2 regions of the Bacillus cereus group sp. BfR-BA-01316 genome follow, and region 1 is predicted to be linked to the other one. Evidence: riboswitches for the same ligand, from Rfam matches in the RefSeq annotation. Region 1 holds a riboswitch; the other holds the start of a gene.

Region 1 (3,179 bases):
TGTTGCCGGACCAATTGATTTCCCTAAAATAGAGCGACCGTCGTTCATCTCTTTAATCATTTTAATTAGCTCTATAGATGACAAATCATATACAGAAGTTGCACCTGGAAAATCACCAACGCGCGCTGGATCACCAGTTAAAGCTAACACTTCCTCCATACCTAATGCTGATAATCCAAGTAAATGAGACTGCAGTCCAATGACGTTATGATCTCTACACGTTAAATGCGTCAATACCGGAATATCATGCTTCGTTAATAATGCACCCATAGCCATATTCGAAACGCGAGGAGATGCTAATGAATTATCTGCTAGAGTAATAGCATCCGCTCCAGCCCTTTTCAGTGCTCTTGCCCCTTCAAAAAATCGCTGCGTGTCTAAAGTTTTCGGTGGATCTAATTCCACTACAACTGTCGTTTGTTTCTTTGCCTTCTCTGCGAGAGTAACATGAGCTCTCGAACGCTTCTCATGTGTATGGACCACTGTAGGCCTTTGAATCGTCTCCTTTGCTATTACAGGTACAACATTTGCAATAGCACGTTTCATTCCTTCAATATGTTCCGGGGTAGTACCACAACAACCACCTAATAAACGAATACCTTGTTCAATAAATTTTGGTGTCATCTCTTCAAAATATGCTGGACTTCCCTCATATACGTAACGCCCCTCCACATAATTCGGAAGACCTGCATTCGGATATGCTGATAAATAGCCATTTTGAGGAATCGATATCATTTTGAAAGCTTCCGTCATATGAAGTGGCCCCAGTTGACAGTTCAATCCAACAACATTGGCACCGTAATCTAAAAGCTGTTTTAATATTTCATTGACATCATTCCCATTTTGAGTCGTACCTGCCTCATGTAACGCTAACTGAGCAACAATCGGAATATTCGTTTGTTTACGCAATACTTTAACGGCATGCAATAATTCAAATTCATCATAAAAAGTTTCTAATAGTAATCCATCAACCTGTTCTTCTAGTAAAGCACCTGCCTGCTCAAGTAACATAAATTCTCGCTCTATATCAGTCGTTGTAACAGCACCAATATGTTTCATACCTCCAATTGTCCCTAAAATTGCATTCCGCTCTGTTACCGATGCTTTCGCAATATTCACTGCCGCTTTATTAATTTGGACAACTTGATTTTCTAGACCATACATGCGGAGTTTCGCTTCATTCGCACCATACGTATTCGTTTGAATAACATCCGCTCCAGCAGCTACATATTGTTTATGGATCGATATAATTAAGTCCGGATCAGACAAATTCAATTCTTCAAAACTACTTTGTAAACCATGCGAATGTAATAAAGTTCCAACTGCTCCATCACCTATTACAATTCCTTTTGATAATAAATCTAGTAATTTCACGAATCTCCCTCATTTCTATCAATATAAAAACCCCCTCTTCACTTTGAAGAGGGGGACATAATTGTTCCTCCTCTTATTATGCAAAACACACGTTTTGCAGGTTTTAGCACCGTTTCAAACATTTAGTTTGCAGGTTGCCGGGTTTCACAGGGCCTTTCCCTCCACCGCTCTCAATAAGAGTTTGTCTTTATTATTTTATTTATGTAGCTAAAAGGAAATACGTTCCCCTTTTAACAATGTCTGTTAATTTTTTAATAAATTTAGCATGCACAAAAATAAAAGTCAATGACACTTGCGGAAAAATAAAAATAATTTAAAATAAAGTTGCAATTCAATTATCTTTTGTTGTAAAGTTAAAAACATAATAAAAATTTCATACGAACATTCTTATCTAGAGAGGTAGAGGGACTGGCCCTATGACGCCTCAGCAACCATTAACATTCATTCGTTAATAAGGTGCTAATTCCAGCAAATTGTGAAAGATTTGACAGATGAGAAGAAGACTCTATTCAAACCGAAAGCCTTCTTCTTAGAAGGCTTTTTTTATTTTAAATTCACTTAGTCGTTCACTTTAAAAAGGGGGAATTTTCACATGTCAACAATCGAAACAAAACTAGCACAAATCGGGAACCGTAGCGAAGCTACAACAGGAACTGTTAATCCACCTGTTTATTTCTCAACTGCTTATCGTCACGAAGGAATTGGTAAATCTACTGGCTTTGACTATTCAAGAACTGGAAATCCGACTCGCGGTCTTTTAGAACAGGCAATTGCAGATTTAGAAATCGGTGAGCAAGGGTATGCCTGTAGCTCAGGAATGGCGGCTGTCCTCCTTGTCCTTTCACTATTCCGTTCCGGAGATGAGCTTATCGTATCTGAAGACTTATACGGAGGAACATATCGTCTATTTTCCGAACATGAAGACAAGTGGAATATTCGATGTAGATACGTAGATACACAATCTATTAAACAAATTGAGCAAGCAATCACATCTCAAACGAAGGCTATTTTCATAGAAACACCGACTAATCCATTAATGCAAGTAACTGATATCGCCAATGTAGCAAGTGTAGCGAAAAGGCACGGACTACTTCTTATTGTAGATAACACGTTCTATACACCTTATATACAGCAACCATTAACAGAAGGTGCAAACATCGTCCTTCATAGCGCAACTAAATATTTAGGCGGGCATAACGATGTACTAAGCGGACTTGTCGTTGCGAAAGGGAAATCTCTTTGCGAGGAGCTTGCTCATTATCATAATGCCTCTGGTGCTGTCTTAAGCCCGTTTGATTCATGGCTATTAATTCGAGGCATGAAAACTTTAGCACTTCGCATGAAACAGCATGAAGAAAATGCTCATGCAATTGTTGCTTATTTAAATGATGAAGATGGTGTGACAGATGTATTTTATCCAGGAAGAGGTGGTATGATTTCATTTCGCCTTCAAGATGAAACTTGGATTAATCCTTTCTTACAATCTTTATCCTTAATTACATTTGCTGAAAGTCTTGGCGGCGTCGAAAGTTTAATGACTTATCCAGCAACGCAAACTCATGCCGATATTCCTGAAGAAGTTCGAACAGCACGTGGTGTGTGTAATCGTCTTCTCCGTTTTTCAGTCGGCATCGAAAATAGCAATGATTTAATTCAAGACTTAAAGCAAGCAATTAAAATTGTAAAAGAAGGTGTAAGAATATGAGTTATTCCATAGATACGCTTTTACTGCATAATCAATACAAGCATGACACACACACAGGAGCTGTTAACGTTCCCATCTATAACACATCAACATTTCATCA
Region 2 (3,179 bases), on a different contig from region 1:
GATTTGAAAATTGGAATGTTAGATTTAAATTATGCCCCGCATTTAGCGAAAGAGTATGGGATAGAAAGTGTACCGTGTTTACTTATTTTTGAAAATGGGACACTGATGAAGAAAATATATGCATTTCATTCGGTTGAATATTTATATACGGAATTAAAGTAGGCGGCAAAGTTTTTGCCGCCTCGACATATTTCTTGGGAAATATGTCGACATGCGTGATAGATACAGTATTTGTCGAGCGAAAGTAACAGGATTGCTCTTTAATAAGAGGGAATGGTATGTAATAGAAAGTGATATGAGGGATGTGATTTAGGATGAAATTATATTCTTTGCTGCAATCATTTGTAAATTACGCTAATGGTCAATATCATTTAGAACCGCTTTTAAGGCAAGGAGAAAGAACTGTTAATTTTCGTTTTGGAGATGAATGCTGTTCGTTACAAATTTCAAGAGATTATATAGAACTTTTGAAAGAGGCGAGAGGAACGGAACAAATCGTTTGTTTAGAGGAAGAGGATGTACAAAAATTAGTGACTGGAAATATGAGGTTGCAAAAGTTAATGAGTGATGGACGGGTACAATATTCTGGAACGTATCGAACGATGTTATTAGTTGAATCGATGTTTCATATATGTAAACCGATGTCAGTCGGAGCTTAAAATTCTGAAGTTTCTTTTTTTACGAAAATTTCTGTTGACACAGCATGTGGATATTGATACAATTCAATTCATAAAATATAGACAATTTCATAAATTTTAAATCAGACGAAAATTTAATCTGATTTCTCTTATTAAGAGAGGTGGAGGGACTGTGCCCTGTGAAGCCCGGCAACCGTCAACTTATGTTGAAATGGTGCCAATTCCTGCAAAGCAAATGCTTTGAGAGATGAGAGAGAGGTATAATGTTGTTATATACGCATATAAACCTTTCTGCTTCTCTAGAAGCGGAAAGGTTTTTTTGTTGTTTGAATGCGGAGGACATTCAAACAGCAAGATGAGCAGTAGCGATAGATTACACGCATCAAAAATAAAAAATTGCGGAGTAAATCTAAAATCTTTATGAAATCTAGCTCCAGCGGCTAGAACAGTCGGTCGTTTCATCCCTTCCTATGAGGCAAAAAGCGCCTCTACGTCAGGGATTCCAACGCCCTCTTGTTCTAAACGAGCCGCTTGCGCTTTTTATTTAAAAAAGGGGTGATACACCATGATTTTATTAGAGAATGTAAAGAAAATATATAAGGCAAAAAGCGGTGATGTCACTGCTGTAGATAACGCCAACTTACAAATAGAGAAAGGCGAAATATTTGGTGTTATCGGATATAGTGGCGCTGGGAAAAGTTCTTTAATCCGATTGTTTAATCAGTTAGAGAAACCAACGTCTGGGCAAATTACAATTGCGAATCGTGTGATTTCAGCAATTACTGGAAATGAACTTCGTAAGGCAAGACAAGAAATCGGAATGATTTTTCAGCATTTCAACTTACTTTGGTCACGAACTGTGCGTGAAAATATCGCATTCCCACTTGAAATTGCAGGTGTCGATAAGGCGGAGAGAAGAAAACGTGTCGATGAGTTAATTCATCTTGTTGGATTAGAGGGAAGAGGAGACGCGTACCCATCTCAGCTAAGTGGTGGACAAAAGCAGCGCGTCGGGATTGCAAGAGCGTTAGCTAACAATCCACAAGTACTTTTATGTGATGAAGCAACGTCAGCTCTTGATCCGGAAACGACGGATCAAATTTTGGATTTATTGTTAGATATTAATAAGCGTCTCGGATTAACAATTGTATTGATTACGCATGAGATGCACGTTATTCGCAAAATTTGTAATCGAGTTGCTGTAATGGAGAAAGGGAAGATCGTAGAAACGGGTCCAGTACTTGACGTATTCCGTAATCCACAGCAAGACATTACAAAACGATTTGTACAGCAGTTAACTGATTCTGAAGATACGAATGAAACGATTGAAAGTTTAATAGAAAAGTATCCAGATGGAAAAGTAATTCGTTTGCAGTTTGTCGGTGAAGCGGTAGAAAGACCGGTACTTCAAAGGTTAATGCAGCGCGGTGATATAGAAGTTAGCATTTTGCAAGGAAATATCGCACAAACGAATAACGGCTCTTACGGAAGTTTAGTCGTTCATTTAAATGGTGAAGAAACAGCAATCCAGCAAGCAATAGAAGGGATTCATCAAGATCAAGTAGAGCTGGAGGTGATTGCACATGGATAAGTTAATCGCAAATGTTGATTGGAATCAAATGTTAGAAGCAACTGGTGAAACGTTATATATGACGGCAATCGCAGCGCTTGCCACATTTGTTTTAGGACTTATTTTAGGACTATTACTCTTTATGACAGCGAAAGATAATTTATGGGAAAATAAAGCGATTAATACGGTGATTGGAGCGTTTGTAAACATTTTCCGTTCTATACCGTTCATCATTTTAATTATTTTATTAATCCCATTCACAAAGATTCTTCTCGGAACAATTCTCGGAGCGAGTGCAGCGCTGCCAGCTTTAATTATTGGAGCGGCACCATTTTACGCGAGAATGGTTGAAATCGCACTTCGTGAAATTGATAAAGGTGTAATTGAAGCTTCAAAAGCAATGGGAGCAAAAACAAGCACAATCATTTTGAAAGTATTAATTCCAGAAGCGTTACCAGCATTAGTATCTGGTATTACGGTAACGACAATTGCTTTAGTAGGTTATACAGCAATGGCAGGTGTTGTTGGTGCTGGTGGCCTTGGAACACTTGCTTATTTAGAAGGGTTCCAGCGAGGAAATAACGATGTAACAATCGTTGCGACAATTTGTGTATTACTAGTTGTATTTTTCATTCAGTGGATTGGTGATAGTGTAACGACTCGAATAGATAAAAGATAATGAAAAACGGGAGGGTATTTCAAATGAAAAAATTATTACTTACAGCACTTATTACAACTTCGATTTTTGGGCTAGCTGCTTGTGGTGGGAAAGATAAAGATGAAAAGAAACTAGTTGTTGGTGCTTCTAACGTACCGCACGCTGTTATTTTAGAAAAGGCAAAGCCGTTACTTGAGAAAAAAGGAATTGAGTTAGAAATTAAAAAATTCCAAGATTACGTGTTGCCGAATAAATCATTGGCGGATAAGGATTTAGATGCAAACTACTTCCAGCACATTCCGTATTTAGAAAA

The links. A riboswitch is a leader RNA that binds a small molecule or an ion and turns the genes downstream of it on or off. The one in region 1 is predicted to bind S-adenosylmethionine.
Region 2: another riboswitch for S-adenosylmethionine. It lies ahead of MR071_RS01125 (methionine ABC transporter ATP-binding protein); the one in region 1 lies ahead of metI (cystathionine gamma-synthase/O-acetylhomoserine thiolyase).

What each region holds. Positions count from the first base shown of each region.
Region 1 covers NZ_JAKUGX010000002.1:110,596-113,774, forward strand. Annotated here, with positions in the region: gene MR071_RS02270 (bifunctional homocysteine S-methyltransferase/methylenetetrahydrofolate reductase) at 1-1,374, opposite strand, end outside; SAM riboswitch class I at 1,445-1,554, opposite strand; SAM riboswitch class I at 1,759-1,872, shown strand; gene metI (cystathionine gamma-synthase/O-acetylhomoserine thiolyase) at 1,967-3,079, shown strand; gene metC (cystathionine beta-lyase) at 3,076-3,179, shown strand, end outside.
Region 2 covers NZ_JAKUGX010000001.1:219,982-223,160, forward strand. Annotated here, with positions in the region: gene MR071_RS01115 (thioredoxin family protein) at 1-162, shown strand, start outside; gene MR071_RS01120 (hypothetical protein) at 315-659, shown strand; SAM riboswitch class I at 785-892, shown strand; gene MR071_RS01125 (methionine ABC transporter ATP-binding protein) at 1,204-2,229, shown strand; gene MR071_RS01130 (methionine ABC transporter permease) at 2,222-2,887, shown strand; gene metQ (methionine ABC transporter substrate-binding lipoprotein MetQ) at 2,911-3,179, shown strand, end outside.